DNA from 2 places in the Mediterraneibacter sp. 210702-DFI.3.120 genome. Region 2 is predicted to be linked to the other one. Evidence: a T-box and tRNA genes for the amino acid it is inferred to sense, from the RefSeq annotation. Region 2 holds a T-box; the other holds one or more tRNA genes.

What was found. A T-box is a leader RNA that pairs with one kind of tRNA and senses whether it is charged. The one in region 2 lies ahead of proS (proline--tRNA ligase), so its partner is inferred to be a tRNA-Pro.
Positions count from the first base shown of each region.
Region 1: it has a tRNA-Pro gene. The T-box ahead of proS (proline--tRNA ligase) is inferred to sense a tRNA for this amino acid. The anticodon was not compared.

Region 1 is NZ_JAJCNG010000016.1:5,622-12,152, reverse strand. It holds gene LI162_RS09645 (AzlC family ABC transporter permease) at 182-916, shown strand; gene LI162_RS09640 (AzlD domain-containing protein) at 958-1,263, shown strand; tRNA gene LI162_RS09635 (tRNA-Gln) at 1,501-1,572, shown strand; tRNA gene LI162_RS09630 (tRNA-Pro) at 1,607-1,680, shown strand; gene dapF (diaminopimelate epimerase) at 1,825-2,655, opposite strand; gene LI162_RS09620 (ANTAR domain-containing response regulator) at 2,746-3,294, opposite strand; gene glnA (type I glutamate--ammonia ligase) at 3,370-4,704, opposite strand; gene LI162_RS09610 (carbohydrate kinase family protein) at 4,819-5,778, opposite strand; gene LI162_RS09605 (TIGR03943 family putative permease subunit) at 5,815-6,531, opposite strand, start outside.
Region 2 is NZ_JAJCNG010000020.1:1,795-8,325, forward strand. It holds gene dfrF (trimethoprim-resistant dihydrofolate reductase DfrF) at 1-143, shown strand, start outside; gene proS (proline--tRNA ligase) at 501-1,937, opposite strand; T-box leader at 2,033-2,276, opposite strand; gene LI162_RS10915 (toxic anion resistance protein) at 2,326-3,459, opposite strand; gene LI162_RS10920 (5-bromo-4-chloroindolyl phosphate hydrolysis family protein) at 3,517-4,722, opposite strand; gene LI162_RS10925 (RluA family pseudouridine synthase) at 4,837-5,505, shown strand; gene spoVG (septation regulator SpoVG) at 5,630-5,920, opposite strand; gene glgD (glucose-1-phosphate adenylyltransferase subunit GlgD) at 5,998-6,531, opposite strand, start outside.

The DNA of each region.
Region 1 (6,531 bases), on a different contig from region 2:
CACCTCACGCATCTGTATTAAATTATATGTTACAATGGGGTCATTCTATCACACTTACACAAATGCGTCAAGAAATGTCATAAATTGGAAGATTTGACCTCATTTCCGACTTTGATTTCCTCAGCAAAAATGATACAATATCCCTCAGAGACAAAATTTGTAACTAAGGTGGTTTATTATTATGAAAGAATCTAATAGCCAGGCATTTCGTCGTGGTTTTCGCGATGGAATTCCGATCGGTCTTGGATATCTTGCGGTCTCCTTTTCAATCGGTATTGCCGCAAGAAATATCGGCCTGAATGCATTTCAGGGATTCCTTATGAGTCTGTTAAATAATGCATCCGCCGGAGAGTATGCCGGACTGACTGTAATTGCTGCAAACTCTCCTTATATTGAGGTCGCAATTGTCACATTGATCACAAATGCACGTTATCTTCTGATGAGCTGTGCCATGAGTCAGCGTTTGAGTCCCGACCTTTCGTTAGGACACCGTTTGCTGATGAGTTATGATATCACAGATGAACTTTTTGGAATTGCGATCAGCAGACCAGGTACTTTAAACCCTTATTATACCTATGGCGCGATGGTAACTCCGCTTCCGGGCTGGGCTTTTGGAACTATGCTCGGTGTCATTGCCGGAAATATCATGTCACCGCGTATGGTCAGTGCATTTAGTGTTGCCCTCTTTGGAATGTTTATCGCTATCATCATTCCTCCTTCGAAGCAGAATAAAGTCGTTGCAGGACTGGTTGCTCTTGCATTTATCTCAAGCTTCGCAGCAACTTGCCTGCCTTGGATCTCCACTCTGTCGGATGGTACCAGAACAATTATACTGACCGTTGTACTTTCAGCCGGAGCAGCATTCTTCTTCCCTATACCGACAGAAGATGAAACTTCAGCTTCAACTAAGCAATAATAAAAACGTAACTGTTCAGTTACTCAGAAGGAATAAAAATTATGACACACAATATTTATATTTATATTCTTATCATGGGCGGTATCTCTTATTTAATCCGCGTACTGCCGATGACCTTGATTCGAAAACCTTTGAAGAACCAGTTTCTTCAGTCCTTTCTATACTATGTACCTTATGTCACACTAGCAGTGATGACATTCCCGGCGATCCTTCATGCCACACAGTCTCCAATCTCCGGAGTTCTCGCTCTCGTTGTTGGAGTTGTAGCCGCATGGTGTGGTGCCGGACTGCTGCCGGTCGCAGTTCTTTGCTGCGCAGTTGTATTTATTGCAGAGCTTTTCTTGTAGAGTGATCTTATAGATTTTAGTAACTGTCGATGCCCTTTTTTCTGCCATTGATGCTTTTTTCGCTACCGTCGATACCCTTTTTCGTTTGGCGAAATGAATTATCTTAATTTTCTGACATTTAAGACAATTTCTTTAAAAAGTCTAACGCAAAAATATCAAAAAAGGGGTTGCATTTTTCTGTAGCTTTGATATAATAACCATGTTGTTTGAAACAAGCAACAAACAAAACTCAAGTAATGCGGAATGGTGTAATTGGCAGCACAGCAGACTCTGACTCTGTTAGTAGGGGTTCAAGTCCCTTTTCCGTAGCTGGGAATTTGCTTCGGCAAGTTCCCTATTTTATCGGAGTGTGGCTCAGTTTGGTAGAGCGCTACGTTCGGGACGTAGAGGTCGCAAGTTCGAATCTTGTCACTCCGATGTTTTAAGAGATTACAATTTGTAATCTCTTTTTTGTTATAGTCTCTTTGTTATTAAATTAATATTATAAACAAAATGCGTTGACCTCAAATTCACAAAAATGAAAATCAGTCAACGCACCATCATTATCTATTCATCAAATCTTTATTTCAGCTCCCCATCAAATACAACGGTTGCCGGTCCTGTCATATAAACTGTGTTCTTCTCCTGATCCCACTGAATCTCCAAATCTCCGCCAAGAAGCTTTACAGTTACTTCATCTTCTGTCAATCCATTCAGGATACAGGAAACAGCTACAGCACATGCTCCTGTTCCGCAGGCAAGTGTCTCCGCAGATCCTCTCTCCCAAACACGCATCTGTACAGTATGTCTATCCAGTACTTTTACAAACTCTGTGTTCACACGTCTTGGAAATCTCTCATGGCTTTCGAATTTTGGTCCGATTTCTTCAATTGGAAGATTATCAACATCATCTACATAAACAACTGCGTGCGGATTTCCCATAGATACGCAAGTCATATGATATTCTTTTCCATCCACAAGAATCGGTTCATCTACAGCTTTATCTCCCTCAGCCACAACCGGAATTTCTGCCGGTGTCAAGATTGGGCTTCCCATATCAACTCGAACCTTCGCAACTTTTCCATTTTCTACGAAAAGCTGAAGTGTTTTGATTCCTGCTAAAGTCTCAACTGTAATCTCTGTTTTGTCAGTCAGGCCGTAATCATACATATATTTTCCAACACAGCGAACTCCATTTCCACACATTTCTCCTCTAGAGCCATCCGCATTATACATGGCCATCTCACAGTCTGCCACTTCCGACGGACAGATCAGGATCAATCCATCGGATCCTATTCCAAAATGTCTGTCACTCACCTGGATTGCCAACGCTGATGGATCTTCTACCTTCTCTTCAAAACAGTTTACATACACATAATCATTTCCAATTCCCTGCATTTTTGTAAATTTCATTCTCTTCTCCGTTCCACTGTCATCACTGACAGTCCTCTCATTTGTTATTGTTTACAGCACTTCTTATTCGTTACTGTTAACAGCATCCTCTTATTCATTCATAATTGTCAGCACCATCTGTGCTGTTTCGAGCATATTGGTCCCACTTTCCATACTGCTCTTCTGTAAATATCGATGTGCTTCCTCTTCTGACATGTTATTTCGTTCTATCAGAAGCGCTTTCGCCTGATCGATTATCTTTCTCTGAGAATCGTCTCTCTTTCGTATCGTTTCTCTGCGCTTTCTTCTCTTCCTGCTCTGTGTCTGCTGAATCATTTCAACGGTATTTACCAAATCATAAACTTTGATTGGGAGTGGAAGTCCTACAACCCCATCCGGCAGTCCATCCATCCACTTATCTGCTGAAGCCACCAAAAGCATGTCAAACGTATCCGGAAGAGATTCTCGTAAATCTGTATACTGCATATCTTGAAACCGATAACCACACACGACAATTCCATTGTTCCAGTTATCAGCATACTGCAAAACCTTAGCTCCTGTCAAACATACCGCAGATACTTCAATACCCGCACGAACCAAACTATTACGGATATTTACTGCATTTTCCCTCTTTGGGAAAACGACAATAATGTTGCTCATATCTGCTCACCTCTTCCGCTAACTACTCTTCTATCAATCCGTTCTCTCTAAATGCCAAATGCCAGGATACCTGAACTACAGCCTGTAAAGATAATGATCGATCTCCCAGTCTGTCACCTGCATACAATATTCTTTATATTCTTTCTTATTTGCTTTTATGATCTTCTCGGCAAGCTCTTTCCCTAATACGCTGATCAGCAGTTCATCTTTCTCAAGCTCTGCTGTAGCAGCCCCAAGCGTTCTCGGCAGTTCTTCCACTTGAAGTTCATCTCTTCTTTCCTGCGTCATCTTCTGAATATTCTCATCAATATTCTTCGGAGGCATGATCTGATTCTTAATTCCATCCAGTCCCGCTTTCAGAAGTACTGCAAGTGCCAGATATGGATTCGCCGTAGCATCCGGACTGCGAAGTTCCAGTCTTGAATTGTCTTCTTTCTCCATAGACACACGGATCAAAGGTCCTCTTGTCTTAGCTGACCATCCCATATATACAGGTGCTTCATACCCCGGCACAAAACGTTTATAAGAATTGATCGTTGGATTTGTAATACAGGTGATTGCCTTCATATGTTTCATCAAGCCACCAATAAAATAATATCCTTCCTGACTGAGTCCGTTCTCATCCTCTGCGTTATAAAGTGCATTTGTTCCATCGTTTTTATATAAAGATAAATTAATGTGCATTCCTGACCCATAAGTCTCACTCTTCGGCTTTGGCATAAATGTCGCGTGCAGACCGTGTCGTTTTGCGATTGTCTTGACAACCATCTTAAATGTCATCAGATTATCTGCTGTAATCATCGCCTCATCGTAGTGAAAGTCGATTTCATGTTGCGCCGGCGCAATCTCATGATGTGAGGAAATAATCTCAAACCCCATATCTTCTAATGTTAAGATCATATCTCTTCTCGCATTTTCTCCAAGATCCAATGGCCCTACATCAAAATATCCTCCCTGCTCGTGAGTTACTGTTGTCGGTCTACCGTCATCATCTGTATGGAAAAGAAAGAACTCGCATTCCGGGCCAACATTCATCGTATATCCCATCTCTTTCGCCTCCGCAACAGCCTTTCTGAGTACATAACGCGGATCGCCTTCATACGGTGTTCCATCTTTTTTATACACATCACAGATCAGTCTTGCAACTTTTCCCTGCTGTGGTCTCCATGGAAAGATTTCAAATGTACTCAAATCCGGATATAAATACATATCTGATTCTTCCTCATCTGCAACCCCTTCCAAGGAAGAAACATCAAACATACAGCGGTTATCCAATGCTTTTTCAAGCTGTCCTACTGTTACCGCCATATTTTTCATCGTTCCAAAAATATCTGTAAACTGCAATCTGATGAAAGCGACATCTTCTTCCTCTACTATGTGAAAAATATCATCTCTTGTATAGTTATGCATTATTTTTCGACCTCCTTTATCATAAACTGATACGATAAAAGGGCGTTCTCCACCTAAGTTGGAAACGCCCTTGTTTCTGTGTTACATTATATCGACTGACTGTTTTCTTGTCAATTATTTCTGAATCAGTTCAAGAACTTCTTCTTTTACAGGCATTGCTTTGATCGCACCCTTCTTTGTTGTTACAAGTGCTGCTGCCGCATTCGCAAATGTCAGCATCTCTCCTAACTGTTCCTCTGTCAGATTCTCAAAATCATGATCAACCAGATAATTCAAAGAACTTCCACAGAAAGTATCTCCTGCACCGGTTGTCTCAATTGCTTTCACTGAAAATCCCGGTCTCTCTACGCGCATGCCTTTGTAATAAGCTCTACTTCCATCTTTTCCCATAGTCAGAAGAATCAGCGGAATATTGTATGTCTCCTGCAGATATGCGATTCCCTCATCATAGTCTTCCTTACCGGATACAAACTGAATTTCATTATCAGAGATCTTCAGGATATCACATTTTCCAAATCCATACTCCATCTGCTCTTTTGCAAGATCAAGAGAGCTCCACAGAGGCGGTCTCAGATTTGGATCAAAGGATACAAGGCAACCATTTGCTTTTGCTGTTTCTACCGCTTTCTTTGTCGCTTCACGCACACCTTCATGTGTCATAGAAAGTGTTCCAAAATGAAAGACTTTTGTATCTTTTACTACTTCTGGATTCACTTCATCTGCAGTAAGCATCATATCCGCTCCCGGATTACGGTAAAATGAGAATTCTCTGTCTCCATCTGGGAATGTATGTACAAATGCGAGTGTTGTATTCACATTTTCGTCAACCATCAGATTGGAGGCATCGATTCCGGCTTCCGTAATCGTATCTCTTAATAACGCTCCAAACTGATCTTTTCCAACTTTTCCTATAAATGCTGTCTTCTTTCCCATCTTGTTCAGAAGTGCCAGCACATTACACGGTGCACCTCCCGGGCAAGCCTCAAACATATTGTTTCCCTGTTCGCTTTGTCCATTCATTGTAAAATCAATCAGAAGTTCTCCTAATGCGATTACATCATATTTCTTTGCCATGAAGTTCTCCTCCTATTTCTTGTCTTATTGCTTGTCTTAATTAAAATATACCAACTCTTCAATTGGTTCTGCTGGCTCAATATTCTCTGCCTCAAGCACCGGTCCTTCTCCGCCGTATACGGACAGATTCGCATAACGCACTTTTGCACGAATTTTTACCCAGTCTCCCGCATTCAGCTTCGGCGCATAAGCGCTTCTGCAAACATATCCAAGGAAAGATGTATCATCTGCGCAGCAAGTCATTGCCATACGCCCCGGATAGAATACCTTAGACGGAAATGATTTTGGTTTCATAACCTTTGCAACAAATTCTACAACTTTTCCTTTATAGCGCTCCGGATGCTCCTGCATATCAATATACCAGATACCATAATCTTCTCTTGGAATCTCAATCACAGGTGCTTTGAGATCATATGGTACTTCGTCTTCAAAGATATTGTCTACCTCACCGTTCTCATCCTCAAAGATTACTTCTGCCTGAGGGCTTACAACCTTAACACTTCTGCGGTATCCTGCCAACGGTTTCTTATCCTCGCAACGGTTGAACAGAACAAGCTCTGCGCCCTTTACCATCTCTACAAACAGTGGTTTTAAGTTTGTCAGATACATCTGAAAAGTACTTGCATCTACCGTTGTGATCTTCTGCTCAATAGCCCATCCTGCCGGAAGCTTCATCTTCTCAAATTCACTCACCTGCCACATACCGTTATACTCGATAACCACACGTTCCGGCTTGTGCTTCTTATTCATCTC
Region 2 (6,531 bases):
ATATTGAAGATGGAGATACATTCTTTCCAGAATTTGATATCAATGATTTTGAAGTTTTGATAGGGGAAACACTTGGTGAGGAAGTGAAATATACGAGAACATTTTATGTAAGGAAAAATGAATTGAGTAGATTTTGGATTTAGGGTGTTTTCATAAATATATTGCTTTTTATGCATATATAAATTGTTGTAAGACAAATCCCAGTTTGACAATTTCATATCCATACACACAAAGCAGTTAGTCTTAGGATTGACTGCTTTTTAAAAAGACACCATTTAGGTGTAATGATGTCTTTTGGGTGTTATTTTATAGGTCATATCAAGGCTCATTCAATCGTGGTAAATTCGTGGTAAAATGAGTTTTTTCTATACTTCAAAATACTTGAAAGTATAGTGTTTATGCGGATAATCGAAAATTAGATATAAAATTTGTTATTAAATCAAATTCTTTTTTCTAGCAACTATGAAAGTAAATCTCTTCTTTATTTTCAACGAAATGAATTAGTATGCCTTGCCCCAGTATACCATATGCTTCGCCGGTTTTCCGCAACATACACATACATCTGAAAGATGTTCTTCCTCTTCCGGAATACATCTTGATGTAGCACCGCCTGTCTGAGCTTTGATCTCATCTTCACAGGCTTCGTCTCCACACCACATTGCTTTGATGAATCCAAGGTTCTCATTGAACTTCTCATTCATCTCATCCATTGTTGTTGCTTCATTGATATGAGAATCAAGGAATGCTTTTGCTCTTTCGAACATATCGTTCTGCATTGTCTCAAGAACTTCGGCAAGTTTTGTTGTAAGTTCATCCAGAGAAACAACGATCTTCTCTCTTGTATCACGGCGTACGATAACTGCCTGATTGTTCTCGATGTCTTTCGGTCCGATCTCGATACGTGTCGGGATTCCAAGGATCTCCTGTCCGCTGAACTTCCATCCAGGTGCTTTGTCAGAATCGTCGATTTTCACTTTATATCCTGCTGCCTTCAGTGTATCAACAAGTTCATTTGCCTTATCAAGAACACCTTCTTTATGCTGAGCGATCGGAATAATCATTGTCTGCACCGGTGCGATTCTCGGTGGAATAACAAGTCCACTGTCATCTCCGTGTACCATGATCAGCGCACCGATGATTCTTGTAGACAGTCCCCAGGATGTCTCGTATACTTCATGAAGTTCGTTATTCTTATCTGAATACTGAATACCGAATGCACTTGGGAATGAACTTCCGAAGAAGTGGCTTGTTGCTGACTGGAGTGCTTTTCCGTCATGCATCAGCGCTTCGATTGTATAAGTATCCTGTGCTCCTGCGAATTTCTCACTCTCTGTCTTACGTCCGGAAACTACCGGGATTGCAAGAACATCCTGTGCAAAGTCTCTGTAGACTCTCCACATCTGTTTTGTACGCTCTTCTGCTTCTTCGTATGTTGCATGGATTGTATGTCCTTCCTGCCACAGGAACTCTCTGGAACGAAGGAATGGTCTTGTTGTCTTCTCCCAACGAAGAACGGAACACCACTGATTCCACACCTTAGGAAGATCACGGTAAGACTGAACTGTCTTGCTCCATACATCACAGAACAGTGTCTCAGATGTAGGACGGATACAGAATCTTTCCTGAAGTTCTTCCAGTCCACCATGTGTTACCCATGCAACTTCCGGTGCAAATCCTTCGATATGATCCTTTTCTTTCTGAAGAAGGCTTTCCGGGATCATAACCGGAAGGTATACATTCTCTACTCCTGTCTCTTTGAAACGTGCATCCAGGTTCTTCTGAATATTCTCCCACAGAGCATATCCGTTCGGAAGGTAGTTCATACATCCTTTAACACCTGAATAATCACACAGTTTTGCTTCACGCACAACGTCTGTATACCACTGAGCAAAATCTTCTTCTCTGGCAGTGATATTCTGTACTAATTTCTTTGCCATTGTTCTTCTCCTTTTTGTTTTTTTGCATTGCTGTCCCCTGACAGCAGTTTGCTTTTACTTTAATATAAAAAATCGCCGGGATATCGCATCCCCACGATAGGGACCGAATATCTCCGGCGGTACCACCCTAATTAATGCAATACATCCATTCTATAATCAAAACCAACACAAATGATCTCTGTATCTGCATTCACTTTCTTCTCCTTTAACGCAGGACCTACGCTGTACTTTCATACAGAGACTCCCGGGCCGGTTCCATACCGTAATGCAAAGGCTCTCACCTGCCGCCTTCTCTCTGAAGCATGCTGCGTATCTACTATTCCCGTTCAACGTCAGTTATCAAATGAAATTCTAACTGATAAAACACCCGCTGTCAAGCCAAAAAGCTTTATCCTCTGATTTCCAGAAGCTTTGCTTTCAATTCATTTTCCATATTGCGAAGTTCCACCTCCGCTTCCCGGCGTTTTTCTCTTCCTTCTCTCTGAATGTTCATCACTTCATCCAATGTAGAGATCAGTGATTCATTTGTTGCTTTCAATGTCTCGAGATCTGCAATTCCTCTTTCAGACTCTTTTGCAGTCTCAATCGTGGACATTTTTAATGTCTCCGCATTCTTCTTCAACAGTTCATTTGTCATATCCGTCACCTGTCTCTGTGCCGCCGCCGCCTGTGAAGAATGTTCTACTCCAAGTGCGAGAATCATCTGACTCTTCCACAACGGAATTGTATTCACGATTGTAGACTGGATCTTCTCTACCATCTGTGTATCATTATTCTGAACCAGACGGATCTGTGGTGCGGTCTGGATGGAGATCATTCTCGTCAGTTCAAGATCATGTAACTTCTTTTCAAAACGGTTGCACATCGAATCCAGATCTTTTGCTGCCTGCGCATCTTCCGGGAGGCCGCTTACCTGAGCTTTGCTCATCAATTCAGCAAGCTGTGTGCTTCTTACTTCTTCCAGTTTTTTCTTTCCTGCAAGAATGTACATAGAAAGCTCTTTAAAATAAGTAAGATTCAGATCATACATTTTATCGAGTATCGCAACATCTTTCAGCAGCTGCACCTGATGGTTATCCAGTGCTTTCACGATCTGATTCACATTTTCTTCGGCTTTCGAATACTTTGCTTTCATAGATTCAACTTTATTCGATGCTTTCTTAAATATTCCAAGAAATCCTTTGCTCTCTTCTTCATCAAAGCTCTTCAGTTCAGTTACAACATTCGTAAGCAGTGTACCAACTTCTCCCAGATCCTTTGACTTCACATTTTCCAAAGCACTTTCTGAGAAATCTGCCATCTTTTTCTGTGTACCTGCGCCATACTGAAGAATCATAGAAGAATTCGTCAGATCGATCTGCTGTGCAAATGCATCTACCATTCTGCGCTCTTCTTCTGTCAGAATCGTATCATCCAGCTTCGGTTCTTCCGGCTGCACCGCCGGTTTCTTTTCTTCTTCCGCTTGAAACGGTTCCAGTGTCAGTGTCGGCACTGTACTTACATCCTTGAATGCATCACTCATAGTAATCCTCCATTTCTGTTTGTAACTGTTTTGATTCATTGTCTGTTTGTGATATCATTACTTCTTCAGCCCGTCTTCTGTCAGACCTTCCTGCGCAAGCATTGTATGAAGTACTGAAATATCTGAAGATACATCCCATGCTGTATCCTGGAACAGGCTGTCCAGTAATTTTTCAAATGCAATATTCAATGTATCTATCGTATCTTCAATCTCTTTCTTGGAAGAAATGATATTTTCTCCCTGTACCGGCTGTGCATCCAGCTCTTCATACGCTTCAAGAAGTTTCATCGTTGTCGGAAGATAATAATCCATCATTCTTCGCATATCATTCACAGAATCCGGATTCTGCTCCACGCGGTCAAAAATACGATCCACGAGCAGTTCCATGCGGGAAATCTTTGCCGAAATCACTTCTCCCGGAATTGCGTCATTCGCTGCCTTGATCCTTCTCACATATTCATCTCCTGCCTGTACGATCTTCTGTACTTCCGGTGAAAGTCTGTCATACTCTTCCCGCATCTTTTTCTGAGCAGCCTGCTCCTCTGCCTTGCGCTGTTTCATGTCTTCCATAAGAGCTGTATACTGATTCCATGCATGTTCACTGACCATCAGGCAGGATTCTTTCTCATCCAGATGTCCCTGACAGAACCAGCCTTTTGTAATCATTTTTTTCACATCTTTCAGAACCTTTCTGACATCTCGCCCTGTCGCAGAAGCAATTTCCTTAATATCACAAAATTCCCGGTCTCTCAGAACAGATACATATTGGCGAAACCTTCCCACCGTACGTACCATATCCACTCCTACATAAGTCATCACTGCAAAAGATATAAAAGCAACTGCAAAAATTCCAATAATCAGACCACTGACTACATCAAACGCTGTGATCACACTCCCAATCAAAGTGATGATAAGGAAAATAACAGAAGTCAATCCAAATACAGCTCCTGTCGCTGCCAGAAAAGTTCCGCCGATCTTTACCGAAGTTCCTTTGAGATATCTTGGGCTTACCGGTACCGGACAATATCTCTGGTTTTCTGCACCTGACCTGTTTCCGGCATTCTTTGTATTTCCATATAATGGCTGTCCTGTCTTCGGATCTCTGTACCATCCACCGTTTTTAATTCCTGCTGAGACACAGTCCATCGCATGGTTCACTGTATCCGACACCATCTGATTCAGTCTGCTGTAATCCTTTGTATCAATTGCATCCTGTATCGTCTGCTTTATCTCTTCTCCAAAATGTTCCCAGTCATTATTCATTGATGTTCTCCTTAAAAGCTTGACCTGATTCGTTTGCATCATGTATCATTATAACATTATTAATTCTCAGTTTAGACGCAACTTTAGCGATTGTCAAGAAAGAAGGATACAACTATGATTTCATCACTTACCCCTGAAATAATATATGAGGACAAGGATATTATCATCTGTCATAAACCTGCTGGAGTTCCTACCCAGAGCAGCCGCATTGGCACAAAAGATATGGTCAGTATTTTAAAAAATCATCTGATAAAAAATACTGCTAAAAAAACCGCTTCACGCGAACCTTATCTTGCTGTCATCCATCGGCTGGACCAACCGGTAGAAGGACTTCTTGTTTTTGCAAAAACACCTGCTGCCGCAAAGGAACTTTCCCGCCAGCTTACCGCATCTGGTTTTGGGAAATATTACCGTGCACAGGCTTTAGGCATTTTCGAACACAACGAAGGAACTCTGGAAGACTATCTTGTAAAAGACGGACGAACCAACACCTCCCGTGTCTGTGAAGAAAATGTGCCTGATGCAAAATATGCACGACTTCATTATAAAGTAATCCATACAGATACACTTCCTTCTGGTGAACCTTTTTCCCAACTGGAAATTCATCTGGATACCGGGCGTCATCATCAGATCCGCGTGCAGTTTGCACATGCCGGGCACCCTCTGATCGGGGATCGGAAATATGGCACTGCCGCATGCACTTCACGACAGTTAATGCTTTGTGCCTGTCGACTGGAATTCACACATCCGACAACCGGTGAAAAAATGGTTTTTCATTTATAAGACAAAAAGGAAAAGTGCAGTGATCGGGCAATCACTGCACTTTTCCTTTCGCCTGTTTCCTATCTATTGTATTAGCCCTGCCTTTACCTGTCATTTATCCAAATAAGAGCAGCACCACAATACCCTACATCTCGTCAACAACCAACGGCTCCGGCTCTTCTTCAAGTGCCTGCTGATATCTTGCAAGAATTGTTGACTGAATTCGTTCTCTTGTTCCTGAATTGATCGGATGTGCGATATCACGATACTCACCATCTAATGCTTTTTTACTTGGCATTGCAATGAAAAGCCCCTTTTCACCTTCGATCACTTTGATATCATGAACAACAAACTCCTCATCAATTGTGATAGATACTACTGCTTTTAACTTTCCCTCTTTCGCAACTTTACGTACACGTACATCTGTAATCTGCATATTACAGTTCCCCTTTCTCTTTTGCATTATCACGGAATATGAACACCCTTTTTCAGGGTTTTTGTGCTTATCTTGGCTTATAATGCATATCTTTCATTCTTTTCAATAACTATTTTAATTCCGTCTTCCCCTACATGTCTTGTATTCGCACGGATCGTATCCCTGCTCTCTACAATACAGTTCTCAATGTATGTATTATCTCCAAGATATACATCATTCAATATGATAGAGTTCTTGATCACGCAATTATTTCCAACAAATACTTTCTTGAAAATAACTGAGTTCTCTATCGTTCCATTAATAATACTTCCACTTCCAACCAGACTGTTCTTCACGATCGCACCCGGATTATATTTTGCCGGTGGCTGATCACTCACCTTAGAATATACACTTGGCAGATCCTTGAAGAAATATTTTCTCACTTCCGGTTTCAGGAAATCCATATTCGTCTTGTAATATGCATCTACTGTTGAAATATTATTCCAATAGCTTTCAATCTTATAACCATAAATCTTCTTTACATTCTTATAACGGATCAGGATATCATTTACGAAATCATGTCTCTCTTCTTCCGCACATTGTTCTACAAGATCGATCAGCAGTCTTCTGCG